4 regions of the Shewanella sp. 30m-14 genome follow, and region 1 is predicted to be linked to each of the others. Evidence: predicted binding sites of a transcription regulator. Region 1 holds the regulator's gene; each other region holds the start of a gene.
What was found. The regulator sigma-54, encoded in region 1, starts transcription at its own class of promoters, with help from an activator protein. The targets are predictions, from matches to a motif close to GTTGGCACGNNNNTNGNNT.
Positions count from the first base shown of each region.

Region 1 (7,418 bases):
TGAGCCTGTTTATCTCATTTACCCTGATGATGGCCTAGCCGAATGGCGACTTAAAAGTGATAAAGGCAGCCTGAATAAAGTCACTGGCAAGGTAACGCTAGAAAACAATGTTATTATCGACTCGATTAGCCCAGAAGAGCCGATACAGACGTTAAGCACCAGCTATTTAGATCTTGATTTGAATACTATGATCATGACGTCAGATGAAATTATCCACGTCACTGGCAACGAATTCGTCATTCAAGGTGTAGGCTTATATGCCGACCTGAATGCCCAGAGCGTAAAACTAATCAGCCAAGTAGAAGGTATCTACGAAGCTCAGTAACGCCAACATATTGAACAATTTTACACTCATACTAGCTAAAGAAAACGCTTTAGCTGAGTAGAAGGACGCTATGAAATACAATCAATCTATCCTTGCAGGCCTATTTTGTCTGCTCAGTTTCAGCTCTGTTGCTAAAGTTGATGACCTGATGCAAGAGGTGAAAATTGCGGCCGCTAGCCAAGAAGCTGATATCAAGAATAATCAGGTTATCTTTTTTGGGCCTGTCGAAGTCACTCAGGGCACAATCAAGATGAATGCCGATAAGCTACGGGTTTTCTCAAAAGAAGATAAGAGCGGTAAAACGCTTGTGGCGACTGGTAACCCAGCCACTTACACCCAAATAATGGATGATGGACGCCCGGCAACGGCTAGCGCAAAAGAGATCCGCTACGAACTTGCTACGCGCACACTCACCTTAGTCGGCGAAGCCACCCTAGCGCAAGACGGTAGCCAGGTCACAGGTAACCGCATTAAATACAACATCAGTTTGCAACAGCTTATTGCAGAAAGTACTGGCAAGGGCGATGACAGAGTTATCACCATTATTCAGCCTGAAACCTATCAGGAAGAGAAACCAGAATCGCCAGCGAAAAAGCAGGAACAGCAATGAACCAAATCACCTTAAAAGCGGTCAATCTTGCTAAGAGCTATAAAAATCGTGCCGTCGTACAAGATGTTAGCTTAACCGTAAAGACAGGTCAGATTGTTGGTTTGCTTGGCCCAAACGGTGCAGGAAAAACAACGACATTCTACATGGTGGTTGGCCTAGTACAGAGTGATAAGGGTAAGATCTTTATTGATGATGACGATCTTACGCTCGATCCTATGCATTTACGCGCCCGTAAAGGTATCGGTTACCTACCTCAGGAAGCCAGTATTTTTAGAAAGCTGTCAGTACGTGACAACATCATGGCCGTCTTACAGACTCGTCATGACATCAATAACGAGCAACGTGAAGAACAACTTGAGCATCTACTCGAAGAGTTTCATATCACTCACATTCGTGACAGCCAAGGTATGGCATTGTCTGGAGGCGAACGCCGCCGGGTAGAAATTGCTCGGGCACTCGCAGCTAATCCAAAGTTTATCTTGTTAGATGAGCCGTTCGCGGGTGTTGACCCCATTTCAGTTATCGATATTAAAAAAATTATTGAACAACTTAAGAGTCGCGGTCTGGGCGTACTGATCACCGATCATAATGTTCGCGAAACTTTGGACGTTTGTGAGCGTGCTTACATAGTAAGCCACGGAAATCTGATTGCTGAAGGTACACCTGCCGAAATCTTGGACAACCAACAGGTTCGAGCGGTGTACTTAGGTGAACAATTCAGGCTATAGTTAATTCACAGTATGGAAGCTGAAAAACTCAATATGGAATTATTTCCAAAAAAAAATCAACGTGTTGAGTTTTTGAGCAACCTTCGCCAGTTCAACGAGCTTTAACGTTTAACTACAGTGTAGGGAATAGCGGTAAAATGAAAGCGTCACTCCAGCTCAAAATGGGTCAACAGCTCACTATGACTCCCCAGTTACAACAGGCCATTCGCCTGTTACAACTGTCTTCTTTAGAGCTGCAACAAGAGATCCAACAAGCATTAGATTCTAATCCGTTACTGGAGCTAGATGAAGAGCAGTCAGATGGCGATATGATCAACGATGAAGATCACTCTGTAAATGACTCTAATAGTGAACTCACCCAAGATAGCGCAAGCGTTGACACCTCCGAAGCCCTCACCCAAGATTCCATGCCCGATGACCTGCCTATGGATACCACTTGGGATGAAGTCTACACCGTTTCCTCTAATGCTAGCTCAGGCGTAAGTCGTGAAGATGACATGCCATTCCAAGGCGAGACTAGCGAAGGCTTATATGAGCATCTTGAGTGGCAAAAGAACCTCACCCCATTTTCAGATAACGATCTTGCTATCGCCACCGCGATTATTGATGCGATCGATGAACGAGGTTATTTAACCCAGAGCTGTGACGAAATTCTCGAAGCGATGGGCGATCCTGAAACTGAACTCGATGAAGTCGAAGCCGTTTTAAAACGAATTCAACATTTTGATCCTATCGGTGTTGCCGCCCGCAACTTAAGTGAATGCCTACTTATCCAGCTAGCACAATATGCCGCAGATACACCGCACATTGAAAATGCAAGATTACTGATTAAAGACTATTTAGACCTTATTGCGGGGCGTGATTTTAGGCAGTTAATGCGTAAAACCAAACTCAAAGAGGATGATTTACGTGAGGCGATCACACTGATCCAAACTCTTAACCCAAGACCTGGGCTTGCCATTGCACGCAGTAAAGATGAATACGTCATTCCCGACGTGTCTGTCAGCAAGAAAAAAGGTCGCTGGGTGGTAGAGCTAAATCCTGACTATATGCCTAAGATTAATGTTAATCAGCATTACGCATCAATGGCGCGTAGCACAACGAATCAGGCCGACGGTCAATTTATCCGTGGCCACCTGCAAGAAGCTAAGTGGTTTATAAAGAGCCTGGAAAGCCGCAACGACACCTTATTGAAAGTGACAAACTGTATCGTCAAATTCCAGCAAGGCTTTTTTGAGTTCGGTGAAGAAGCCATGAAACCTATGGTACTCAATGACATTGCCGAAGCTGTTGAAATGCATGAATCTACCATTTCACGCGTTACCACACAGAAGTACATGCACACCCCAAGGGGCATTTTTGAACTAAAATATTTCTTCTCAAGCCATGTGGGTACCGACGATGGCGGAGAATGCTCATCGACAGCAATTAGGGCATTTATTAAGAAATTAGTCGCAGCTGAAAACCAGAGGAAACCGTTAAGCGATAGCAAAATGGCCCAGCTTCTGGCTGAACAAGGGATTAAAGTTGCTAGACGTACGATTGCAAAATATCGAGAAGCGATGCTGATCCCGCCCTCAAACCAACGTAAGAGTTTATAACTCAAAATTAGGCACATGGAGGATCGATAATGCAAATCAACCTGACAGGACATCACATCGAAATCACCGATTCACTACGCGGTTATGTAGAAGAGAAATTTACAAAGCTTGAACGACATTTCGATCAGATCAATAATGTGCACGTTATTTTGAATGTACAAAAAATGCAGCAGATTGCCGAAGCTAAAATTCACCTTAAAAAAGGGGAAGTATTTGCTATTTCGGAACATGCAGATATGTATGCTGCAATAGACTCCCTGATCGATAAACTAGATCGTCAGGTTATTAAACACAAAGAGAAGCTGACTAAACACTAACGATGGAACTAAGTACCATCCTGCAGCCGGAGTGCACTACCTGCGCCACTCCGGGCAGTAAGAAAAAAGTACTGGAGTTAATCAGTGACATTGCCGCTGTCCAGTACCCAACCCTTTCTTCACAAGAGATCTTTGAAAGTCTCTTGGCACGAGAGAAAATGGGTAGCACGGGAATAGGTAATGGTATAGCGATTCCTCATGGAAGGCTGTCGAATATAGAACGTCCAGTTGCAGTATTAGTTAAATGTGAAGTTCCTATCCCATTTGACTCATTCGATAAGCAGCCTGTCGATATTCTATTTGCTTTATTGGTGCCATCTGATCAGTGTGAGCAACATTTAGCAACACTGTCTTGTATGGCTGAAAAACTCAACGATAAAGCGGTGGTTAAGCAGTTGAGAAAGACCAGCAATGAATCAGAGCTATACCAAGTCATTACCCAATAGCTAACTACTCAGGTCTTTAAGTTATTTATTTTTTACACAAAAGGTAAATGATTTAAAGACCTAAGTAATTATTACAGCAATATTATTTATTCTTATTCACCCGCTCAACTTCTTGCTTTCAGCCTTAAAAAAGTTAATCTATACACTTACACAATATAACCACAAAAATCATACATTTTGTTTAATGTCTATCAGGTAATCATACGATGAAGCTTGTTTTAGTCTCAGGTCGCTCCGGTTCAGGTAAGTCCGTTCTATTAAGAATGCTAGAAGATCTCGGCTATTATTGTGTCGATAACCTGCCCTTGCCAATGATGGGGACCTTACTCAAAGAGCTATCGGGTAACACTAAGCTTGTCGCCATCAGTGTCGATATTCGTAACCTGCCAGAAAAGAAAGATGAGCTGGTTAAGCACCTCACTTTTCTGCCTGATGGGGTTGAGTTATTAAGCTTTTTCCTTAACTCAAGCGATGAAGTGCTACTTAAACGTTATAACGAGACCCGTCGTCTGCACCCTTTATCGCACGATAACATTTCGCTTAAAGAGGCCATTGCGCTAGAAGGTCGCTTGCTAGAGCCGCTAGCCAACATTGTCGATCATTATATCGATACCTCAAATCTCAACATTTACGATCTTAATGATCAGGTGCGTGAGATCCTACTTGGCAATCTTGATAAAGAGTTGATGATCAACTTCGAATCGTTTGGTTTTAAACATGGTATGCCAACCGAAGCTGACTTTATGTTTGATGTACGTTTTTTGCCAAACCCACATTGGGAGCCCGACCTGCGCCCTATGACTGGGCTCGACCAACCAGTACAAGATTTCTTAAATGAACGCCCAATGGTCAACCTGTTTATTAAACAGATTGAAGATCTACTCGAAACTTGGTTACCCGATCTAGAACGTAACAACCGTAGCTACCTTACCATTGCGATTGGCTGTACCGGTGGCCAACACCGATCGGTTTATATCACTGAGCGCCTTGCTGCTCACTTCAAAGATGGCAAACATAAAATACAAGTCCGCCACCGTGAGCTAAAAAATGCCGACCATTGAACGTGAAGTTACCATCTGCAATAAACTAGGTCTTCACGCTCGCGCTGCCACAAAACTCGTTGTTTTAGCCTCCGAATTTGATGCTGAGATCACCATCATTCAAGGTGAGAAACAAGCCTCGGCTACAAGTGTACTAGGCTTATTGATGTTAGAAACAGGAATGGGAAAAACGGTACAACTCGTTGCAACCGGGACAGACGCCCAAGCAGCGCTCGATGCCATTTGCCAATTAATTGATGCCAGATTTGATGAAGATAATTAATTCGTTATTTTCCTAATGAATTTCCTAGCTACCGCACATAAATACTCTTGAGTTACGTTATGATAAGCGCCTTTAAAACGACCCAGTGAGGGAGCTATGCCGATTGAAGTCTTAGATAATCAAACAACTGACCAACGTCTCAATCAGCTGACTCAAGCATTAGGCAACGGTATGTTTGTCCACGTCCGCAACATGTTGCAGGATATGGCTGCAACGGACATTGCTTTTATTCTCGAATCTTCTCCACCTCGTACTCGTCAAGTGCTATGGCAACTGATTGACCAGGAACACACAGGTGAAATCCTCGACGAACTCGGTGAAGAGCTTAAAGACAGTCTCATTGCTCAGATGAGTCCAGAGCGCGTTGCAAAAGCCGCCGAAAACATGGACACCGATGACTTAGCCTATATTTTGCGAAGCCTGCCTGACAGCATCTTTAAGCAAGTTTTGCAGTCAATGACCAAGCAAGATCGCGTGCGTGTCGAACAAGCGCTGTCATACCCTGACGACACTGCTGGCAGCTTGATGAATACCGATACGGTTACCTTAAGGCCAGACGTCAATATCGACGTGATTTTGCGCTACTTGCGGATCCGCGGTGAACTTCCGCAAGCCACAGACATGCTATATGTGGTCGATAAACAAGACAGCGTGTTAGGTGGTGTACGTATTGCAGATCTGCTGACCTGTGACCCAAACGCCTCAGTACGTGAAATAATGGTGTCGGATCTTGAAGGGATCCCTATTGGCATGTCTGACAGCGAAGTGGCGCAGCTATTTGAACGACATGACTGGGTGTCGGCCCCCGTTATCGACGCTGACAACAAGCTACTTGGCCGTATTACCATCGATGACGTGGTCGACGTTATTCGTGAAGACGCCGAACACTCTATGATGGGCATGGCAGGTATGGACGACGATACTGATACCTTTGGTCCAGTATTAAAAAGTACCTTTCGCCGCTCACTATGGTTAACCGTTAACTTATTCGCGGCATTACTCGCGGCATCAGTCAGTAATATGTTCGAAGGCACGATTGAACAATTTGCCACGATCGCGATTCTGATGACTATTGTTCCCAGTATGGGCGGCGTTGCTGGTAACCAAACTTTAGCTCTGGTTATTCGCGGTATTGCCCTTGGCCAAATCGGTAAAAGCAATTCTCGCTGGTTGATAGGTAAAGAGCTCGCCATTGGCTTCCTCAACGGCTTGCTGTGGTCTGTTCTCGTTTTTGTCGCTGTATGGATATGGAAAGGCGATATCGCCTTGGGAGCCTTGATTGCTGGCGCTATGCTCATCAATATGACGGTAGCGGGTCTTGCAGGGGCAACGATCCCTCTTATGCTAAAGAGGATGAACATCGATCCTGCATTAGCAGGGGGGATGGTATTAACCACTGTCACCGACGTGATTGGCTTATTTGCCTTCCTAGGCTTAGCCACGATTTTCTTACTTAACTAGTTATCAAGTTCGTTATCAAATTAGTTATTAAAGACTAATCAAAAGGCCGCTATTGCGGCCTTTTGATTACAAATCCTATTGCTTTAATGGGGCATCAAAACCGTAGTCAGCGAGGATCATTTGCCCGGGTTCAGAGAGAATATACATCGCCAGTTTCCAGGCATCTTGTTGGGCATCATCGAGTACAATCAAACCATAATTAGCTCCAACACTTAAAGGCTCAGGCAGCTGAACAACTTGCAGATCTTTGACCTCTTTCTGAGCCAGCACCGCATTGGTGCAATAAGTCAAAAACAGATCGGCGCGTTTATTTTCCATCACCCAAGCATAGGTATTACGGCCTTTAGGCGCTTTTGCACTGTTTTCACCACCGGTGAGCTGCAATGCTTTGGCTTCTAGCTTAGCCGTCGCTCCAGCCTGTAAGTGGTCAGCCTTTGCAAATATTTTCCAGGCGTAGTCACCTGAAGGATCGGCTTTGGGCGTTGAGGTACCTAATCGCACGTTAGGATCAAGCATCGCAGCTAGCACCCCCTCGCTGTTGATCTTGACACTCGGCTGAGCAATGGCACACATCTGATTGCGCGCAAACATCACTACGCTACTGCCC
Region 1 is NZ_JBRILW010000005.1:12,262-19,679, forward strand. It holds gene lptC (LPS export ABC transporter periplasmic protein LptC) at 1-325, shown strand, start outside; gene lptA (lipopolysaccharide transport periplasmic protein LptA) at 396-935, shown strand; gene lptB (LPS export ABC transporter ATP-binding protein) at 932-1,663, shown strand; gene ACVBIU_RS05185 (RNA polymerase factor sigma-54) at 1,801-3,264, shown strand; gene hpf (ribosome hibernation promoting factor) at 3,294-3,581, shown strand; gene ptsN (PTS IIA-like nitrogen regulatory protein PtsN) at 3,584-4,027, shown strand; gene rapZ (RNase adapter RapZ) at 4,234-5,088, shown strand; gene ACVBIU_RS05205 (HPr family phosphocarrier protein) at 5,075-5,350, shown strand; gene mgtE (magnesium transporter) at 5,447-6,811, shown strand; gene ACVBIU_RS05215 (molybdate ABC transporter substrate-binding protein) at 6,887-7,418, opposite strand, start outside.

Region 2 (7,418 bases), on a different contig from region 1:
TTTCAGTCAGTCCCAAGGTTGCGGCAATTTCTTTTAAATTGAGTTCATGTTGATAGTAAAGCGACAGGATCAGCTGTTCTCTTTTGTTTAATTTTGAAATAGCTTGGAATAAACACTCTTTTGCTGAAAATTGCTCCAATATGTCATTGTTATCGACAAAGTTTCCGCCTTCGCTTATGAGTTCATCTAGGCTGCGCATCGATTCTGACTGGGAGGCAAATAAGCGCTCTCGGTATTCTGTTTCACTCAATCCCATGGCTTCAGCGACCTCTTTGTCACTTGGCTCTCTTTCCAATAAGCGGGTGAGCTGACGCACGGTGTCGTTAAGTTCGTGAGCTTGCTGTCTTACAGGCCGCGGTCGCCAATCTTGGCGGCGTAGCTCATCTAAAATCGCGCCGCGGATCCGCTGGCCCGCAAAAGAAAGGAAGCCATTATCATATTCTCCAGGGTAACGCCTAGCTGCCTCTAGTAATGCCATCATGCCTATCTGCTCCATATCTTCAATGGCCAGAACAGAGCCACAATGGCTTCTTAGTTGCGATACGGAGCGCTTTACTAAAGGCAGATATTGCACCATCACCTTACTCTCGGATAGACGGTTGACAGCGATATCTTCAGACACTTCTTGATAGGCAGATTGTGCAGCATTCATAGCATAGGCCTTTATTGAATAACCATGCGAGTAAACAGTACGTCATCAAGTTCGATGGCGAAGTTATTTTCTTCCAGTACTGCAGATAACACGTTATGAGCTTCTTGTTGTAGGGGCTCAAATTGTTTTGCACTATTAAGTTCATTGAAATGTTTGTTTGAGAACATCTTCATTAATGAATTTTTGATAACTGGGTCGGCTTGCTCAATGATGCTTGCGACATTATTTGAGCGGCTTTTAAATGCCATTTCTAGTAATAAATAGTGAGGGTATTCATCTCCTGGAATAGAGATGACAAACTTATCTAATGGATAGAATTGTGCCGATTTAACTTCTGGTTCTTTTTCTACAAAGGGGCCGCCAATGAGTGTCGGTGATTGCCAACCAGCCCAAAAAATACCCGCCGTCCATGCAATGATAAAAAGAAAAAGACTGATCCGTTTGCTGCTGTTTTTAGTTAAAGGCATAAGTTGTTCCTTAGTTATGCGAGTAGATCAACCTGATCTTGTTGAGATGTATCAGCGGTTGAATGTTGGGCCTCATGAAAACTTTCAGCCGCTATCGCCGATTGAGATGAGCCCTGTGGTTGCTTCTGTTGCGACTCACCTTGGCTAATATCGACATCAATTTGTCCACCATGATCCATGGCTAATTCAGCCCGAAGTCGATCGAGTCCCATTAATAGGGCATCTCTTACTGAGGGGTTAGCTGCATGCATTTGAATATGTAGCCGATCACCATCTAGGCGCACATTAAGTTCAATCTTGCCTAGCTCTGGCGGGTCGAGCCTAATTTCAGCTTGTTTGATCTGTTGATCGATTTGGAACCTTAGTTGTTCTCTAAGTGGCGAAAGCATTTCGTGGCTCTGCTGCAGTAAGGGCGCAGACTGCGATACCGAAACGGGCCCCCACTGTGCAACAGTGTTGTGAGTACGAGAGCTGACAGTAGCTTGAGCAGAATCGATAGCGTCGATGCCTGCGCTTTCTATCAAGCTCGGAGCAAATGTGCTCGACACCTGCTGGGTGGCAGCTTGAAAGCCTGAATAGTGAGTAGCGCTATCAGGTTTGAGCATACCAGTCGCTAACGACAAATGAGTATTGGCAGGCTGAGTCCCGTTTATACCCGCAACAAGCTCTTTTATTGCTGTGGGCTGAACTGAATGTAATGGAGCTGATTGAACCGCCGTTGTGACCTGTGATGTAGGGTTGGCGATAGCCTGGCTAACATTATGCGTGGCTAATGGATTAGCATTTAATGTTTGTTGGTTAAGCGGAAATGTCGCGCTGTAATGGCCTTTATGTTCTATCGACGGATTGCTAGCCGCTTGTGTGAATGAGTCGATTGATAGCTGCGTGTTGCTATAGGCCGTTTGCTGCTGTAGTTGGCCCAATGGCTGGCTCAGATCGCTTACTGTGCCAGCAGAAATTGCTGGCACAGTACCAGAAAGTGATTGCTGCAACGGCTGAATTAGCGAAAACAGTAAAGGCTCTGATCCGCTAGGTAGCTCGGCCTCCTCAGAGTAATGGCTAGCGCCGTGGGCCCTTATTGCACTTGGCTGTGTAGAGTTTGTCGATGCGCTGACAAATGTGCTTGGAAGTACAGGGCTAGTCATTGTTTACTCCACCACTGACGCAGGTCAGTTGGTAGGCGGCTAGGCCATCTTGTTGCTGTTTAAATTGACTCATCTCTTGTTTCAGTTCGTCTTGAGCTTGCGCGAGTTGTTTAAGTATTTTTTGATGGGTGTTAGCCAAGGATTGACGCGCAAGTAGTTGCGATCGACTACTTGGTTTGCCAGCCATTTTTAGTGCAGCAGTCATCTTGTTATTCACTATGACCAGTTTTTCCCAGTTTTGAGCGCTCGCATAGAATTGCAGCGCTTTTTCAAACTGTTGCCACTGCTCAATTGAGATTGTCCCAACCTGCTCTGACATCGGTAATTACCTTGGTAATGGGTTCTAGGGCGGTAACGCTGTTTTCAACACTTGCGATTACCAGCTGGCGACTGCAATAGTCATAAAGACGGTTTAGCCCTGTGGCCACTTCGCCGCCATTTTCGATATCGAGCATGGAATCGAGTCCATGCACAATATTGAGGCACTTGTTGATACTCTGACCTTTATCTTCAAAGCTCCTGCGCTGCATAAAGCCGCTAGCACGCTGGATCTCTTCTAATAGACCGTCGAGAAGCATTCGTACCATCTCGTGAGGGTTCGCAGCTGCGGCTCTAGCATTCAAAGAGGTTTGCTTATAAGCATTAAAGGGATCGTGCTCGTTCAACATTTTTTAGTATTTCCTTAATAAAACAGTGCGCTAGCTGAGTTGAGTTGGCTAATGGTGGCTTCCATTGCGGTAAATTGAGCCAGATAAATTTGATACCTTTGTTCCATCTGTCTGTCGTGATTATCCATACTGGTTTCGACTCGCTCGATCTGTTTCTCAAGGTTGTCTTGCTTGAGATCCATCGAGCCTTGGAACTTGGTGAAGGGGTCGATGATGGTATCGAGCCTGTCTATATAGCTGCCAGAATCGGTAAACATGGCTTGTATCGCGTCAGGATCATCTTTTAGTGCTTTAGATAACTTATCTTTGTCAATGTCGAGTTTGCCGTCACGGCCCATTTCTACACCGATGTCAGATAGACGCATACCGTTTGGCGCCGCATCAAAAATGGCATCCCGCATATTCTGTTGCAGCATTCGAATACTCGAATCACCCTTGAGTACGCCTAGCTGATCTTCGGTAATTGAAGAGTTGAAGTCATCATCTTCGTCTTTATCTTCATCTTCATCACTGTCGCTGTTATCGTCATTCTCATTATTAAGATCATCTAAGGCTTCACTGCCCATGGAGCGAGTTAACTTATTTATTTCGTCCATCAAGTCATTGAAAATATCAACAAAATCTTCAATTGCTTGTTCGCTGGAGTCAGTATCAGATTTGATCTTAATGCTACTGCTTTCACCTACTGCGTGGACTTTATTAAGTTCAATAGAGACACCATCAATAACGTTAGTTAAATTGTTACTGCTGCTCTGAATATCTATGCCGTTAAGGGTCGCCAGCGCATCTTGCGCCGCTTTTCGTTCGGTCATGCCCCAGTCTGCACCGTCCATCTTGACGTCAATGGCGTTTGCTTCACCCGTCTCTTTTGAGGTCAGCATTAATTCGACTTGGCCACCCGTTCTGACCAAAGATGCTTGCACTCCCGGGTTAGCTGAATGGTTATTGATGGCATCCCGTAGGTCGGTAACAGTCTTTGTGCCATCGGCATTGAGCACTGCCATGTCGATCTCTATGGTGTCAGCTGCGCTAGGACCAACTTGAATGCTTAGCATGCCCGTTGTCGGTAGGACTTCAGTTTCGCTGGCAAAGCTCTTGGTTAATTGGTGTGCCTGGGCTAGTTGCTTAACATGCAGATCATAGTTACCGGTAGGTGCGCCACTTTCGACCGTGATTGAGGCATTATCATCACTAATGGTTGAGGTTTTGCTCTCGAAAGCGTCACCATCAATTGTCTCTAGTTTGCTGGTCATGCTATTTAGACTACGCTCGAGGATCTTATAGGCATCGAGTTGCGACTCATATTTGGTCATATTGCTTTCAAATATCTGATCTTTACCCGTGCGTTCTGCGACGATAAGCTGTTCGGCGAATGAGGCGCCACCCATACCTGAAATCATTTGATCCTCCAATCTTGCTGTAATGCAATTGGCAATCTTTGTGCCAATAGTTAAGTATATGTTTTACATCTTCTTTAAATCTTTAGCTGCATGTGGCGGATTAACTTTCCTTCCGTTACTAACGCTTAAAGGGAAGTACTGCTTCCGCTTGCGACTATTGCACTATGTTCACTACAACCATGTAATAAGTAAGGCGACCTCAAGCTAGGGGCACTGAAGTTTTGCGGGGAATTTGTTGCCAAAAAAAAGGGCCCGAAGGCCCTTGATAGAAAGTTGGGAGAATGGGGGGAAGATTAGCCCAATAGACCCATAACCAAACCAGTGTTTTGGTTTGAAGAAGACAGGATGTTAGTACCGGCTTGAACGAGTAGCTGGTTTTTGGTCATAGCTGCCGTTTCTACCGCAAAATCGGTATCCATGATACGACCAGCAGCCGCTTTAGTATTTTCGGTAACGTTAGTTAGGTTAGATGCTGTGTGACCTAGGCGGTTAATGCTAGCACCTAGGTTAGAACGCTCAGTACCTACGGTGTCAATAATCTTATCAACGTTGTCAATTTGAGCTTTAGCTGTTGCAGAATCTGTAATTTCGCCAACAAAAAGAGCTTTAACATCAGCTACTTTAGTTGTAACCGTTAGCTGCTCTGAAGCTGTGTTTGAGGCGCCGATCTGGAAGCCAACACCTTTATCTAGTTCAGTGAATAGCTTGTTTCCACCGTATTCAGTGCTGTCGATAATACGATTAGCCTCAGCGTTAAGTTCTTTATATTCAGCACCTAGTGCTTTGATGTCTTCTGCTGAGTTCACGCCGTTAGCTGCTTGCGTCGCTAATTCTTTTTGACGAGAAGCAATGTTGTTTAGCTCATCTAGTGCGCCATCGGCAGTTTGTAGCATAGAAGTCGCGTCAGACACGTTACGGCCAGCTGTTTCCATACCTGTTACGTTAGCGTTTAGGCGAGTCGCAATCTGTAGACCCGCAGCATCGTCAGACGCACTGTTGATGCGAAGACCTGTAGATAGACGCTCCATAGCGTTGCTAAGTAGGTCGTTATTTTTAGTGACAGCATTTTGAGCGATGTTAGACGCGTTGTTAGTCATTACAGATAACATAGGATATTCCTTTGAGTTTTACTGATTGTTTGGTTTCTATAATCTTAAAACGACGCGCTAAATGAAAACTGAAAGCAATTGGTGATTTAATTTGTTGCTTTAAGTGTATCCGCATGAATATTAAGGATTAAATATTTTTAATTATAATTGGTGAATGACAAAAAAGACTTTAGTTAATCGGTGTTTTGGTCGCTCTTAATAAGCATATCTAGGCTTGGCCAAAACTTGATAATAAAGAGAGCAATAATGAAGCATTCACTCATTAGACCCAGTTTCGTCACTAACTTCAGCTGTATTGGCGGCGAGTGTGAAGACAGTTGCTGTTATGGCTGGAATATCCATATTGATAAGCAGAGCTATAAAAAAACCTTGGCACATAGCGAGCTTAAGGTTTTGGCTAAAACGGCACTGAAAAAGGTCAAAAAGAGTGATCAGGTGTGGGCTCAAGCGGTATTGAATGAAGAGGGGGCATGTGGCTTTTTAGATGACAATAAACTCTGCCAAATTCATGCTAAGGCCGGGGAGGCATTGCTGAGTAATACTTGCAAGACCTATCCAAGAATGTCGCATATGAGGGGTGGGGATCGCTATGACAGCCTATCATTATCTTGCCCTGAGGCAGCGAGAAATATTTTGCTTCGACCCGATGCATTTAGTTTGCAGCGAACAGCAATTAATCATCATCGTAGCTACAAGGCGACACCACTTTGGGCCCAAAAAGCTTATGATTATTCAATTCAATTACTGTTAAAGCCTGAACAACCGCTGGAACTCGGTCTTACCGCTATCGGTATTTTGATGAATACTGCAGATAAAGCGGCTAAAGGGGAAGTTGAAAGTAGTGCTCTCGATAGTATGTTTCAGCAGCTTGTTATTTTAAGTGATAACGGTCAGCTTAAGCAGCATTTCGAGGGCTTTAATCAAGATACAGATACACACCAAATGCATGCATTTACCTCCATTCAATTGTGGTTGAATACCAATAAAGTGAGGCGAGGTCGGAGTCGGTTTGAGCTAATAAACCAAGCTATTTGCTCAATGGCAGATGAGCATGAAAACATTAGTATGAGCAGTATTAATCAAGCTTGGAAAGAGATAGCTGAACCTGCAATAGGTGGCCAACAAGAGTTATTTAGTCGTTATCTACTTTATTACTTTTACCATATGAGTTTCCCCCAGGTTGATAAGCTGACACCATCGCAAGCCTTTAGGGTGATGTTGTTAGATTTCTTTATGTTGCGTTGTTATTTAGCCGTGATTGCGTCTAAAAACAATGGCTTGTCTGAGCATGACATCATCATGTGTTTTCAGGTTTACCACACCAATAGGCAGCATAAAGCCAACTATAGTCAGTATGCTATTAATCTTTTAGATGAAGCTAAATTTGATGATTTAGCTTCAATACTGACCTTGTTATCGTAATCTTTTTTCGCTCATGGTTTTTTCGATGATAGTTTAGTTTGTGAGGCCATGGTTTTGGCTTCACCTCACTCAACTAAGATAATAATGCGGATACCTGAGGACGGGTAAAGTTTGCCTGTGCCATCAGTGAAGTCACTTGTAGGCTAAAAGGCGAGGACTGCATTAGCTCGGATACTTGAGTCAAAGTGGCTTCAAGTTCTAGTCCAGCATCTTTGTGAAGGTTTACTTTTTGTAGTTGCAACTTGAGGTGTTGCTGACTGGCGTTGAGCTCTTGTAATTGGGACTCAACTTTATGGCGTGATTTTGCTATTTTGGCCAGAGATTGCTTGATTTCAGTTTGGCTGTTGAAGCGCCACTCTCTAGGATCTTGCCAATTAAGCTCCTCACTGACCTTGATGGTTCTAGCGTCACCGGCGGGTAAACGCTGCCCTTGCCCGGTCATCATTAATCCTGACTGAACCTGCTGCCATTGCTGCTTACTGCTCTTGAAGATAAGCTTACCGTCGTTATTCCTCACCGCCTGCATGTCTATCGGTTTTAAGGCGTTATTGAGTT
Region 2 is NZ_JBRILW010000021.1:82,800-90,217, reverse strand. It holds gene ACVBIU_RS15425 (RNA polymerase sigma factor FliA) at 1-652, opposite strand, end outside; gene ACVBIU_RS15420 (flagellar basal body-associated FliL family protein) at 664-1,119, opposite strand; gene ACVBIU_RS15415 (flagellar hook-length control protein FliK) at 1,134-2,264, opposite strand; gene ACVBIU_RS15410 (hypothetical protein) at 2,257-2,583, opposite strand; gene fliS (flagellar export chaperone FliS) at 2,552-2,932, opposite strand; gene fliD (flagellar filament capping protein FliD) at 2,947-4,332, opposite strand; gene ACVBIU_RS15395 (flagellin N-terminal helical domain-containing protein) at 4,626-5,441, opposite strand; gene fliB (flagellin lysine-N-methylase) at 5,688-6,863, shown strand; gene ACVBIU_RS15385 (hypothetical protein) at 6,937-7,418, opposite strand, start outside.
Region 2: the regulator sigma-54 is predicted to act here: its motif matches at 4,362-4,380, upstream of fliD (flagellar filament capping protein FliD).

Region 3 (7,418 bases), on a different contig from region 1:
GCTTGGACTTTCCTTAAACCTGAACAAAGAGAGTTGTGGCAACAGTTTCGTGATGCGCAGTAGTAACCTTTCAGAAGGTGGTCAGGTTTAATCGCTAAATAAGCACCTGAGATACTTCAAAAATATCAAAAGCTATCCTAGACTGATAAAGGGATAAATCTACTGGCGCTACGGGATTCTATTGTGAACTTCAAACTGGAAAACCTACTTGTTGAGCTAGAACTCTATCTGCAAAAGCCTGAAGTGAGAGCTTCTCGTGCTGAGCTGGAGCGTTTGCTGAGTGATGATTTTCTAGAGTTTGCAGCCAGCGGCTATAGCTTTGGCAAAGCGGAAGTGCTTGCTAGATTGCCCGATGAACGTATGCCATTGATTGAAACTAGCCAATTTGCAGTGATAGAGTTGGCGCCTGATGTTTGTCAGGTAACCTATCGAGCTACATTAAAAAAAGCTGATGAGAATGTCATCAGCTTTTCAATTCGCAGTTCTATCTGGCGAAAAAATCGAGATTTATGGCAAATGGTATTTCATCAAGGTACCCAATGTAAGCCGTTCTAGTTTATTACTGGCCATTCCAGAGTAACTTACCGCAATCTGTTAAGTCATATCCCCCAAGCGTAGCTGCGAGTTGTTGGGTTTGTGGCTCAGCTAATAAGTTGAAAAGTCTTTGCAGCTGGCGTCTAAAGTAGATCCCCTGCGGCATGACAAAATCAAAAGACTCTGTGACGAGTGGCACAAAACTCAAGCCACTTTCAAGTGCCACCGACTGACAGCCAAAACCGATATCGGCATTGTTACGAGCAATATAACCCGCTAACTCTCGTTCACTCTGTGCCACAATACTTGAATTTAGCTCTTCAAATGAAGCACCTTGCTTCATCAGCCATTGTTCAAGGTGTTGTTGACTACCGGCTCCCGCTTGGCGAGCGACCCAACGCCAAGACTGTTGGGACACTTTGTCCAACTCCTGACAGCGGTGATGCATGTCTGGACGCATCATTAAGCCCTGTTTACGGGTATAGCCGTGCACCATGACCCATTGCTGGTGGTTAGCGTAACCCTGTAACAAAGCAGGGTGGCGAACACTACGCTCTTCAACACTGCCCCAGTGCAGAGTACACACATCGGCATAACCTCGTGAAAGCAAGTCTAAACCTAAGCGTGAACCAGTAGAGCTGTAACTGATGAGCTCGGTTTTACCCACCTGTGACATCATTCTAGCGACCAACATTGACAAGAGTGGGTCATCGCTACCTGTGATGTGCATACGATCAGATAGCATGCCGCTGTGGCATGAATCCATCACCCATCTATCGATTAAGATCTTTGGAAATAGCCATTTACCCGTTATTTTAGTCGCGGGAAGAATGCGGTCGTTGGCCATTGAGTAGACTTTCTTCTCATTGAGATCTAGGTACTCAGATACCTGTTTGGCACTCATATAGATCAGGTCAGTCGGCTCGGTCATGATTAATCCTTGTTGCGCATTTAATACTAGTTATTAGGTCTATTCGGTTAGGCAATTGCATCAAATTCAATATTCTCAGCACCGTTATAAATTAAGAAGTGACGACCTTTAGCGCGAGCAATCATGGTAATTCCAAGCTGCTGTGCGAGTTCTAATCCCATCTGTGTTGCGCCGCTGCGGGATAACACCACTGGGATCCCCATTTTGGCGACTTTAATCACCATCTCAGAGGTTAAACGTCCTGTGGTGTAAAACAGTTTGTTGTTACCCGAATCTTGGTTTAACCACATCTCACCGGCTAAGGTATCAACAGCGTTGTGACGACCGACATCTTCAACAAAGCCAACAATTTGGTCTTCTTGGCATAAGCCACAACCATGCACTGCACCGGCATTTTTGTAGGTTTCATTGTAGGCACTGATATTTTTAAGCAAGCTATAGATCATGCTCTGTTTTAACTGAGGCGTGGGTAACTTAATGTCATCAAGTCCAGTCATAAAGTCGCCGTAAACCGTACCTTGTCCACAGCCTGTTGTGACGGTTTTTTCAGACAGTTTTTCATCTAGATTTTCAATTTTCTCACTGGTAATGATGGCGGCTGAATTCACATCCCAGTCAACGATGACAGATTCTAGCTTATTGATATCTGAGATGAATCCTTGGTTTTTAAGATAGCCTAATGACAATGCTTCAGCTCGGGCGCCAAGTGTCATTAACGTCACAATAGGCTGCCAATTTAGATAAACAGTGAGAGGGCGTTCGCAAGCAATGAACTTATCTACTTTTTCACCATTTTCATTAATGGCGGTTACAGCAATCGTAAGAGGGACTTCAGTATTGGTTTTAATTAACTTTGGATTGCTTTTGTATGCTGTCATGTGACCCATCATCTGTTAAAGGGAATAATTGCGCCTAGTTCTAAGCAATATCTGTACCTAATTTTATAGGGGGAATAAATTAGCAGTAGATCACAGTTCCAGTGTTAGGGTCGCCCTTTTATGTCCTATCGGTAATTGCTATTTAGACAAAATGTCCTAGTCTTTGCTTGGAATAGTTGATCTAGTTCAAACTATTTAATTGATATCGTATGGCACATATATTGCTTTAGCTTAGGGGAGTATTTATATAGTTGGACTGCTATATCGGCAGCCACCTCAGGCAAGACGGAGACTGAATGCAACATACCGAAAGCCAATGGCCAATGTACGTTTCTCTTAAGAAGACCGAGAAGCAAGTCGGAAGATGGACCTCAGTACAGTGGGAGGTCGATCAGATACTTCCTGCCACCCACGCCGCACCTGAAGGTGCCTACCTAATTCTACTTGAGCTACACAAAGATGAGCGCGGCAGCTACCGTATCAATATCGATATGGATAACGCGATGCTGTATATCGTCTGTGATGAAACGCTCGAAGGTGAGTGGATCCCAGTTGCCTTATCTGCTGACCAAAATGTCGCAGCCGGTTGTTTAGAAGCTGATACCCCAGTATTAAACATCCCTATGCCCAAGGCTATTGCCTGCTGGATTGAAGCGTTCATTACTCGTCATGGTGAAGTCGAAATTAGCGCACATCGCCGTAAACATGTGGATCGCCGTAAGAACCAAGGGCCAAGTACTAACCACATGGCGGACAGAACATGAGTGGATTTTTATCCCGCTGGAATTTACGTAAGCAACAAGTAGAGGCTGAGGGTGAAGCGGAAGTCGCTGCCGCAGAAGCCGCGGCACAGCAACAAGCCGAAGAGCAGGCGCTAGCTGCCCAACAGCAAGCTGAAGCAGAGCAAGTAACAGCATCAGATTCAACCCCAGCCTCTGACGACACACAAGCTGAAGCGCAAGCCGATAAGATTTTGCGTGCAGAGGACTTGCCTGATCCTGAAAAAATTGAAGTCGGTGGTAGTTTTGCCAGCTTTATGGGCGCTAATGTAGACCCGGCTGCAAAAGCTGCAGCACTAAAGGCACTATGGAAGCAGCCACACTACAGCGAAATTGATGGCTTGCTTGAATATGCGCTTGATTACAGTAATCAGCCTAAGCTAACAGCTGATGTCTCTGCTGAGCTATTTAAGAAAGTATTCCGCCATAACTTCAAAGATGAAGATGATGAGAATGGAGCCAAAGACGGCGTTGAGGCAGCATCAGATGAGATGATTGCAGCTGAAAATACCGATCAGAATGAACACCTTAATGATACAAAAGCTGTATCGGACATTTTGGACGACAATAAAGACGACTTGTCCCAAAATGAACCAAAAAGCAGTGATATTACGACCGCTAAAGTTGTTTAACGTCACTATAGAGTGTTTTTATTTCCACAAATTTGGTATGTGAATTGCTGTATTTAGAGAGTAATAAAAGCTGGTGCTAATGAAAAGCGCGATGAGATAACAGCGATACTCATGTACAGAAACAGCCAAAGAACTGTTCAGGAACGCAATGTGAGCAATAGTGAAACACAAGTTGGACTCAAAGAGGTTCGACAAAAGGTCCTTGCTGGGACTCAGATGATTCAAAATCTGATCCCACCGACCATTAGCTACACCACCGAAGGTAATGTTCTTGTTATCGGGCCAGAAGATTTGGCACGTTTAGCTGCGGACAAGTTGTCTAGTATGGGTAAGTGCGCCATTTTGGCGAACGAGCCAATCACTAGCCAGGACGAAGCCCATCTTGAAAAAGTAATGACTGCTGCTGAAGACGTAGAGAGCTATTACAACAAGCTTGTTGAAATTAAAGGTTTCTTAGGTCAGTTTCAAGTCAAGGTTGAACACGAAAACGGTAATGCAGAATTAAGTACTGTCGCCATTCGTAAAGCCCACTTCGACCTTATTCTCGACCTTAGCATGAGCCCTTGCATCAATCTTGAAATGCTGCCACCAGGCTATTTCTATGTGGGTCAAGACCAAGCTAAGCTCGATGAAGCGCTAGAGCAGCTTCCAGAGCTGGTTGGCCAATTCGATAAGCCACGCTACGTTAAAATTAACAGTGATATTTGTGCCCATTACCGTCACGGCAATGAAGGCTGTACTCGTTGTTTGAACTTCTGTCCCGCCGATGCGATTACTAGCGTAGGGAAGATGATCGAAATTGATCCTTACCTTTGTCACGGTGCTGGTAGTTGTACTAATGCTTGCCCAACAGGTGCTATTAGTTATGACTTGCCAACGCCGCAAGCTATGCATACCTACCTGAATAAGCTGGTGACGAACTTCCGCTCCCAAGCACAAATTGCTCCAGTGATCCTATTTCATGATATGGGTAAAGGCGAAGAGGCGATAACTGAAGCCCTCGCGGGTGAAATCATCCCGATTGCAATGGAGGAGATCACCGTTGCGAGCATGGACCATTGGTTGTCAGCATTAGCATGGGGTGCGCGTCAGGTATTAATCCTGCAAACGGATGCGACTGCGCCAACATTAACTCAAATGCTTAATGGTGAATTAGCGCTAGCCAACGACATTCTTGATGAAATGGGGCAACCGCGACGCGTGAGCCTTATCACCGAGGCTCATCTTAGCGAAGCCGGTGCTAAAGAGCTTTCAGAGTTGCTTGTTACCAGTGCAAGCTGGCCAGTGATAGTGCCTGCTGAGTTTGTGGCAACCACTAAGCGTGAAACCATTTACAACGCAATCGATCATCTAAATGAACAGGCTGCATCTGTCGATACGTGTTTGTCACAGAGCAACCTGCCATACGGTCAAGTCAGTGTTAACACTGAAAACTGTACCTTGTGTATGTCTTGTGTGGCGACCTGTCCAACGATGGCATTGACCGATGGCGGTGATCGACCAGCGCTTTATTTTGTTGAGCAAGATTGTGTGCAGTGTGGTTTGTGTGAAACAGCATGCCCTGAGAAAGTTATCAGCTTAACGTCTCAGGTTAATTTTGATAAAGCTGCGCGTCAGGAGCGTAAAACCCTGCATGAGGAAGCTCCCTTCGAATGTATTACTTGCGGCGAACCGTTCGCAACACAATCCATGGTGAAGCGGATGTTAGAAGTGGTAGGAACCCACAGTGCCTTCAGTGCCAACACAGAGCGTTTAAAAATGTGTGGTGACTGTCGAGTAAAAGACATGTTTGAAGACATTCTTCAAGATCCTGAAAAGCAACTGCGATAAGAGTTTAGCCATGACCGAATTAGTAAGAGAAGTTTCAGAAAACGATCAGTTAAGAGCCGATATTTATCAGTTGTTTGCTGCGCTATTACGTCGTCAACCTAGCCCTGAACTCCTTGAGTTCTTAGCGGGTTTAGAAATTGATGCTGATGACGATAGCGACATGACTAAGGCTTGGGTTGGACTTAAATTGGCTGCTCAGCAGTTTAGTTCAGAACAGCTTGAAGATGAGTACTTCAGCGTATTCCTCGGTGTGGGCTGTGGTGAGATCCTACCTTATGGTAGCTGGTTCATGACTGGTTCACTAATGGACAAGCCATTAGCGCTGCTACGTAATGACCTGATGCAGCTTGGTTTTGAGCGTGAAGAAGACGTTAAAGAGCCTGAAGATCATGTGGCAGCACTTTGCGAAGTGATGGGCACCTTGATCTTAGAAGCGCCAGGTTACCGTCAGCTAGCTTTCTACCAACGCCATATGGGCAGCTGGATTGAGCGTTTTTGCGATAACTTAGCTAAAGCGCCAAGTGCGGCTTTTTATGCAACCGTTGCTCAGCTTGCTAAAGCATTTTTCGTTCTCGAAGCGAAAGAGTTTGAACAGTTAAGTTTGAATATTCCGGTTAACTGCCCAGGCAGTGAAGCAGAATCTTCTGAAAAGATTGAGCCTTCTACCAATGAGCTAGCGTCTTAATCGCTATCGGTAGAGGTTTGGATTTATGTCAGTTCAGTGCTTGGGCTCAATTTTGACTCAGCCTGAGCTGACATAGACAAAAACAGGGATTCTTCTCAGCAAGAAGCCCACAAGAACTGGATAGAGCGTTTAAACATAAGCAATTTATCTTAATTTTAGTAAATCTAAGGAGACACTATGAAGAAGCAAGCTTCCGACATGGGCCGTCGTCAACTGCTAAAGGCATTGGCTATCGGCGGTGCGGCTGGCGCAGTTGCAACTGCAAGTGGACAAGCTCTTGCCGCAGAACCTGAAATCGCACCTATTGCGGAAAAAGGTATTGGTTATCAAGAGTCTGACCATGTTCGTAGTTATTACGACACATTGCGCAGTAACTAATTAAAGGAGAGTGTGATGCGATTAACCCGCAAAGCAGACCAAGCTGTCAAAAGCAATAAGCCAGTCTTAGGTCTAAACCGTCGCCAATTCCTCAAGTCCGCAAGCCTCGCGACAGGCGGTATTGCAGCGGCATCTATGCTTGGCGCAGGAATGATGCGTAAAGCAGAAGCTAAATTTATCCCCCACGATGTTCCCACCGAAACTAAACGTACTATCTGTTCTCACTGCTCTGTAGGCTGTGGCGTTTATGCCGGCGTTCAAAACGGTGTATGGACAACTCAGGAGCCAGCATTTGATCACCCATTTAATGCGGGTGGACACTGTGCAAAAGGTGCCGCGCTTCGTGAGCATGGCCATGGTGAAAAGCGTCTGAAATACCCTATGAAGCTAGAAGGCGGTAAGTGGAAGCGTCTTTCATGGGATCAAGCGATTGAAGAAGTGGGCCAACACGCACTAGATATTCGTAAAGAATCGGGTGCAGACTCTGTATTCTTCATGGGTAGTGCAAAGTTCTCTAACGAACAAGCTTATATGTACCGCAAATTTGCGGCAATGTGGGGCACCAACAATGTCGACCACTCTGCACGTATTTGTCACTCTACCACTGTAGCCGGTGTTGCAAACACTTGGGGCTATGGTGCGCAAACTAACTCTTTTAACGATATTCGCAATGCGAAGGCGATGATGTTCATCGGCTCAAACCCTTGTGAAGCTCACCCCGTTGCTATGCAACATATTTTGATTGGTAAAGAGCGCGGCGCAAAAATTATT
Region 3 is NZ_JBRILW010000003.1:179,237-186,654, reverse strand. It holds gene rlmF (23S rRNA (adenine(1618)-N(6))-methyltransferase RlmF) at 1-63, shown strand, start outside; gene ACVBIU_RS03745 (nuclear transport factor 2 family protein) at 184-555, shown strand; gene ACVBIU_RS03740 (substrate-binding domain-containing protein) at 560-1,465, opposite strand; gene ACVBIU_RS03735 (formate dehydrogenase accessory sulfurtransferase FdhD) at 1,513-2,355, opposite strand; gene ACVBIU_RS03730 (DUF3305 domain-containing protein) at 2,640-3,107, shown strand; gene ACVBIU_RS03725 (DUF3306 domain-containing protein) at 3,104-3,754, shown strand; gene ACVBIU_RS03720 (4Fe-4S binding protein) at 3,866-5,584, shown strand; gene ACVBIU_RS03715 (TorD/DmsD family molecular chaperone) at 5,595-6,269, shown strand; gene ACVBIU_RS03710 (twin-arginine translocation signal domain-containing protein) at 6,447-6,647, shown strand; gene ACVBIU_RS03705 (formate dehydrogenase subunit alpha) at 6,663-7,418, shown strand, end outside.
Region 3: the regulator sigma-54 is predicted to act here: its motif matches at 2,386-2,404, upstream of ACVBIU_RS03735 (formate dehydrogenase accessory sulfurtransferase FdhD).

Region 4 (7,418 bases), on a different contig from region 1:
AACCATCACTTTTAGGCACATTAATTGCTTACTTGGAGCTATCCAAGCGAGTACGGCCTTTTCAGTCAAACTAATGACGCCAACCAATCCAAAAGGATAAAGATGACTGCAGTTCAGCACATAACACAATATTGTCGCATATTAGCGAATCAAGCCACTGCATTCATTATGAAAATCTACTTTTGCATCATTTTAGTTGTACTTTTGACCCCAATGGCGGCAACTGCCACTACAGCTGCCAGTATTCCATCTGTATCGACCATTTCTCAATTAGCTATAGCGGCTATTGAAGAAAAAATTGAAGCGCCTGATAAGGCAAAGATTAATATCAGCCCTCAGAGCCTAGATACGCGTGTCAACTTACCCAACTGCTACTTACCCATCACCGCCGAAATCGCCAGCGATCGTGCTATCCGCCGTAACAATACAGTTAAAATTAGCTGCAACAGTCCAGATTTAAGTTATCCATGGCAGATGTTCTTATCGGTAAGAGTGGAGATCCTGTACCCTGTTGTAGTCGCAAAATCGACCATGGGGCCGGGTGATCTGTTATCTAGAGACGATATTGCACTCGAATATATTGAGCAAACCACTTTGCGGGGCCAACAGTTTGAAAGTATCTCCGAAGTGATAGGGGCGAGATTAAAACGACGTGTCGCACCGGGGCACCCCATTTTTGCCAACCAACTCTGTATTGTGTGTAAAGGCGATAGCGTGTCGATATATGCGCGCTCTGACAATTTTGAAATTAAAACCGTTGGTGAAGCACTGCATGATGGCAACGTGGGTGATAAAGTTCGCATAAAAAATAGCCACTCCCATAAAAAACTCGATGCTCGCGTCACTGGCGTTGGCCAAGTCGAAGTAAGAATGTAAGAATGTACGAATAGAAGAATGTAAAAAGTCCTAAAGTAACCAGTGATGCTGCCGATAGCATGGGTAAGAAACTCTTTTTTAACTGTTGGATTTCAAAATGGCTATTGATATTAAACAAGTAAACCCTCACGCCAATACGCGAATTAGTACGGGTGCGAGTACCAAAGCAACATCAGCACAAACTGCGCCAACAACACCCACTCCCGCCGCACAGAAAGGCGACTCGGTGTCGATTACCGCACAGGCTCAACAGATCCAAAATGTACAAACTAAGATGGCTGACATGCCAGAAATAGACCAAAAGAAAGTAGACGAAATTAAAGCCGCAATTGCCGAAGGGCGTTACAAAATCGATCCAGATAAGCTTGCAAGTAACATCGCAAACTTTGAAAATAATCTTAAAGATTTAAAGTAAGCGCTATGTGCTAGCTTATGTGCAAAGTAGGACATAACGGGTCAAAGCAGCGAACTCAATAGAGCGAAAATTAACAAGGCCATTATGACAAATTTATCTCAACTCCTTAGCTCACAACACCAAGTGTTGACTGAGCTAAACGCGGTTATTAGCCAAGAAAAACAAGCCTTGCATGCTCAGCAAGCCGATGTTTTGTTGTCGTTAGCCAGCACTAAGGCAAACCTATTGGCTAGCCTTAAACAAAATGATGAGATGATTGCCGTTCAGCCTGATCTAGCCTTATTAAAAACCGATCCTACATTATCTACACAAGTGACCGACACCAAAGTCTTATTAGCCGAGTGCCAACAACTCAATGCTGAAAATGAGTCACTGATTGAATTAAGTTTAGCCAGCTTAAATCGATTCTCACAAGCGCTACAGGTAAGCCGAAATGCGTCGAGCCTAACTTACGATGGCAAAGGAAAAACCTCTAGTATTTCAACGCTTGGAAATAATTTAAAAGCTTAACGGTTTTAAATGAAGGACGCTTCGCTGCGAGGACGTGACTTTGTCTCAATTGAATGTCACTTCGAGAGCGTCGCGTTGCGACTTCTAGATCCTAGGTTAAAGCTAAGACAGGAAACGCGAAGACGAACGGCCTTCGGCCTTACGGCAACATGACTGTTTAATTTAATTGAAGGTCACTACAGAACGCTTCGCTTACACAAAAGCAAAGAGCCTAGACATTACAGAGCCCACCGTAACAACTAACATAACGTATCATCGCAATTGTAGCTTGAGCTGTAGCTTGAGCTGTAGCTTCGGCTTTAGCCCATCAAAGCTTACGTATCACTTCAAAACTGACGGCATAAAGGCCGACCTACTTTATAAAGAAGGTACGAGGAAAGGCAGGTACTAGGTTAAAGCTAAGACGGGAAACGCGAAGACGAACGGCCTTCGGCCTTACGGCACGTGACTGTTTAATTTAATTGAAGGTCACTACGGAGCGCTTCGCTTAAGGAAAAGAAAAACGACGGCATTAATGCCGACCTACGAAAAAAGAAGGTTCTAGGTTCTAGGTTCTAGGTTCTAGGTTCTAGGTTCTAGCAAAGCATAAAGATCAAAGCAATTGCATAAATAAAACCAATGCAAGCTTTTGACTTTTCTTGCGCTTTTCCTAGGACCTAGAAGCGAAGCGTCCTCGAAGTGAGCCTGCGAACGCCCTGCCCCTTAAAAATACGTAATTTCTTTCACTCGTTGCGAGCGGTGTTGCTGCTGATATAGTGCCCATACTTGCTCAAAATCTAACTCTAGTTCCGTCACATAATGCTCACCAGCAGGATAACTTTTTACTATTTTAGCACCACGAATAACGCCCGATACAGACGCTTGAATTTCATCACTAGATAACATCCAGTCACTCATCTGGCTACTTGCACTCAATTGTTGACCATAAACCTGCTCTGCAAGTTCGCGATACGCCGCAATTTTCGAGGCTTGCATTGCCATTAATACACGCTGAGAATGTTCAGCTGCAGGTTGAGTGTCCAGCGGTGCATAACCGATTGCGCTCAACTTGGGAAAAGAGCGTGGCGCCTCTGTTTCATACTGCACATAGCGGTCTTGTGCCGAGCATGCACAAAGGGTTAACGCGGCACATAAAATAACGGCTTTCATCTATTTATCCCCTACTATTTTCACCGATTGCAGCCCGCCTTGGTTATTGCGATAAAGTAACCCATTTTCTGACACTACCTTTTCTGAAACGCGAATATAACCAGGCATCGCAGCGGCATTAACAAAACCTTGCGCCGCCGATACCACACGGTTATTAGTCACATTGACGATTCGGCTATTAATTGCCACCCCTTGGGTCGATAAACTCATCGTCGAAACCACCACATTCTCAACCGGTAAGTCTGAGGACAATTGCTGCCAATCACGACTCATAATAAACTCACCATCAGCAGTGACCTTAAGGGCATCACTGACATTAATATCAACTAAATTGAACTGATGATCATGTAACGCCGCAATCAAACCTTGTTGATATTGCAAAGCAAGCGCATTGGTCGATGTCATATCTGATACCAATACCGGGGTTGCCACCAGCAATGGCTGATTTGGGCGCAAGCTGTCGTTTTGCCGAACCAGTTCATTGGCCATCTGTTGAGACAAATGATTTATCGCAGCGGTATGCGGCAAACCATAACCGTTAGCCATCTGCTGCTCAGCGGGATTATCGCCCTCGGTGCTTGCACAGCCGATAGTCAGCAGTAAAGATAGAAAAATAATGGGCTTATACATGTTTAAACTTCCTATCAGACGTTAATCACTACAACGAGTTGCAGTAATCGTTCCGACCTTATCCGTACGCATAAATGCTATTAAATTCATATCGGCAAAGCAGCCCAAAACTTTATCTATTTTGGCCCTAAACTTCTCAGACCTAGCTCAGTGTCCTCTTCTACACAGCTGTTAATAAAAAATCATCGAGTACTCCTGCTAAAGGATAGCCACAAATCTGCCGATACAGGCACGTTAATTGCTTAACTCATTGCTAAAAGGCAGGTTTGTCAGTTATCCGGCACAAAGCTATGCAAAAAGCTATGTCAAACAAATATGCAGAGTAACTATGCACAATAACCATGCCATCAATTTCTCGAAAACTGGACAGGTAAGATGAAACCAGCGCTATATTCAATCACAGCACTCGTGTGCTTAATGTCATCCGTTGTCACGTTGCCAGCACAAGCCAAGTGGATCACTGCCAGTGGCCAAGCAAAAATTACCGATAACAACGTCACTCAAGCAAGAGAAAACGCCATTCACCAAGCCGTAAGTTATGCCACGTTACAGTCCGGTGCACGCTTTAGTAGCCAACAAACCGTCAGTAACGGCCAATTAATCAATGACACTTTTGCCATGGCACATCAGGCGCAAAGCCAAAATGTTGAACTTATCAGTGAGCGTATTGAAAACAATGAAATCACCGTCAATGTTCGTATCGATATCATTGAACCGCTCAACGACACTTGCCAAAGTAGCCAGCTTAAAGCGGCCATTTTAATCCCCCAGGCATTAATCAAAGACAGAACCCAGCTTAGAGTCGGCAATATTGGTCTGTTCGAGCAAAACCTGTCAGAGCGTTTAGCCTTCACGCTAGAGCAACACTCTAACAGTAGCTTTCCACTGACCCATGCCAATGAGCGTTTAGACATAGACCAAGCTTTAATTGATGTGCGTGGCTATCGCTTACCTAGCTGGTTGAGTGAGATAACAGACAGCCAATATATTCTGCTGCCAGAGATCATCGATATATCAACTGAAGATTTCACCAGTACCCTTGGGCTGTGGGACAACGACCCCATGCGTAATTTTCAAATTCGAGTATCGCTCTTTCATGGTATTAGCGGCGAGAAAGTCTGGAGTCAACAATACAGCCAAGCGGCAGAATGGGAGTTTAAGCGCCAGCAAACGGTTAACTCTAATAGCACCAGTTTCTGGAGTTCTGACTACGGCCAGGTAATTGATCAAATTTTGGCTCAAGTTAGCAATGATTTAGATAACAGCTTAAATTGCCGCCCACTACTCGGTCAGGTGGTATCTAAACAGGCCGATAGGATTATCCTCAACCTAGGCAGACGCCACGGCATTCGAGTCGGTGACACGCTTCAACTAGTATTGCAGCAAAATATGCCCGATAGACTCGATAACATGCGCGCGGTGGCAGGAAAAAGTAAAGCGACCATCACCATAGATCAAGTGACAGAAGAAAGTGCTACAGCGGTATTAGATGGCATCGCCGCATCGCTCAATATTCAAATTAATGACTTGGCGATAAAGCTATAACTGGAGCAGGCTTAAGCCTGCACTAACTGAACGACAGGACTGCACTAAAATGACTGGCTAACATTACTGGCGTAAATTGCAGGTTAATCACTAAATAAATGGGATTAGCCTGCAAAATGCTCAGCCGCAGAACATTTATTAAGCAACTAAATTTAAAGACTTTTCATCAGCTCTTTTCATCTAGTGTAAAACCAGTATAATCAGCATCGTCTCCCTATAGCTCAACAGGATAGAGCAGTCGCCTCCTAAGCGATCGATCGGGGTTCGAGTCCCTGTGGGGAGACCATATACACTCCTTTGTATATGCTATTCAATAAGCACCACCGTCTTAAACGTTTCAGTATCTAAAATAAAATTTCGCTAGATTAAACAAGCTTAAGCTAAGTAGGTTGTTTACGATGGGACTTTGAGCATGCACTTTATCTATTCACGTTCTGCTTTACGCGCAGGATCATTTTTCATTTAAGTTTGCTCAAATAATACTGCGCGGCGAATATTATCGCGATGACTAGATTTTCACACAGGCAAAAATAGCGTTGCCTGAAATGCCATCCCAAGGCGTCAGCCTGTCGTAGTCATGTTCAAGGATATGCACTTCAAAGTAAGGCTGCAGTAACTGCTGCAATTGTGCAAATCCGACCGCGACCATAGGGTGTTCATCTTGCCAAGACTGGGTGATATCGCCGGTTATTTTTTGAATGCTGAGTTTAAGCGCCTGTTTTTCACCGTCACCCGAGTAATACCAACCTGAGCTAAACACAAACTGACTGTCTTCATGAGCTGCGCTATGGCTAACCACTGAGCTGTTGTCTATTCGGGTCTTTTTTACGGCGTTAAAACAAAACATACCGCCCGTTGCTAACGCGCGATGTACGCTGCTAATGCACTCTTTCAGTTTTTCAATACCATCGCTGTAGTGGATGGAATACAGAAAACAGGTGATCAAGTCTAATGGCTCATCGACCGTGAAATTGGCCATGTCATGACACACAAAATCGGCTTCAGGGCAACGTAGCTTAGCAATATCGAGCATCGGCTGATTGATATCTAGGCCGCTACTTTGAAATCCATTTTCAATAAAATATTGAACATGGGGACCTGTACCACAGGCTAAGTCGAGATGGCGGACGCCTCTATTGCCGAATAATTGATGCAGACGGCGAATGCAGTCACTTTGTGCTTGATAGTTAATATCGGCACACATCAAATCATAATAACCAGACAGGTCGGTGTATAGCGCGTTAGTTTGCGTTGTCAGCAAGGGGGTTTACCGTGAATTTTTTGGGTGGCGCATACTATACTAATTGTCGATATTTGCGAAGCAGATAAATGCTCACTTTAAGCACAGTTCTCACATTTTGTTCATTATAGGCAAAGCAGCCCATTCTCCCTGACATTGCGCCACAATTACGGAAAGTTATGTGTGCACGATAAAACCTTACAAGGAGAGTCAATTTAAGCGTACAGTTCAGTGCACTAAACCAAAAGATGGACTTTAACTACCAAAAAAACCGATAGCCAACTTTATCGCAACGCTCCTCTATAACTGCTACCCTCCGCACTTCCATAACAACTATCTTCCATAATAATTGACTCTCCATAATAATTGGCTTCTCACAATATTGCTTATGCGCTTATTAAAACAGAGCCTTTTAACCAGAGCCATTAACCAGTGCTCTCACCTATCATCAATATTTTTTGCCAAAACGACTAAAACTGCACGAAAACCTGCCGATAGCGTTAAATACGATATGCGTTAGGATAACGGAGTCGAAGGCCAGAATGAACATCAAAGAGTGTGCTATCCTCTGCCGATTATCCCAGTGCAATCAATATGCTTACTTTAACTGAAGCAAGCAGCACTAAAATCATCCTCGAAAATAGGAAGTATAAAATATGAGTCACCCCCTATTTATTGCAGAAGTCTCTAGCAACCACCATAAAAGCTTAGATCGCTGTATCGAGTTTATCGAAACTTCTGCTGCGATTGGCTGTGATGCCGTCAAATTTCAACTTTTTAAAATTGATCAGCTATTTTCTGCTGAAATTTTAGAGAAAAGCGCAATGCATCGTGACAGAAAAGAGTGGGAGCTACCTGTTGAGTTTATTCCTGCGCTTAGAGAGGCCTGCGAGCATTTTAACATCCAGTTCTCTTGCACTCCTTTCTATCTTAAAGCTGTGAAAGAGCTCGAACCTTATGTGCACTTTTTTAAAATTGCCTCATACGAACTACTGTGGACTGACTTATTGATTGAGTGTGCCAAAACTCAACTCCCCATTGTTATATCAAGTG
Region 4 is NZ_JBRILW010000015.1:61,543-68,960, forward strand. It holds gene flgA (flagellar basal body P-ring formation chaperone FlgA) at 169-876, shown strand; gene flgM (flagellar biosynthesis anti-sigma factor FlgM) at 974-1,291, shown strand; gene ACVBIU_RS12610 (flagella synthesis protein FlgN) at 1,376-1,801, shown strand; gene ACVBIU_RS12615 (LPP20 family lipoprotein) at 2,504-2,950, opposite strand; gene ACVBIU_RS12620 (FlgO family outer membrane protein) at 2,951-3,580, opposite strand; gene ACVBIU_RS12625 (flagellar assembly protein FlgT) at 3,956-5,125, shown strand; tRNA gene ACVBIU_RS12630 (tRNA-Arg) at 5,336-5,411, shown strand; gene ACVBIU_RS12635 (class I SAM-dependent DNA methyltransferase) at 5,634-6,386, opposite strand; gene ACVBIU_RS12640 (N-acetylneuraminate synthase family protein) at 7,022-7,418, shown strand, end outside.
Region 4: the regulator sigma-54 is predicted to act here: its motif matches at 3,806-3,824, upstream of ACVBIU_RS12625 (flagellar assembly protein FlgT).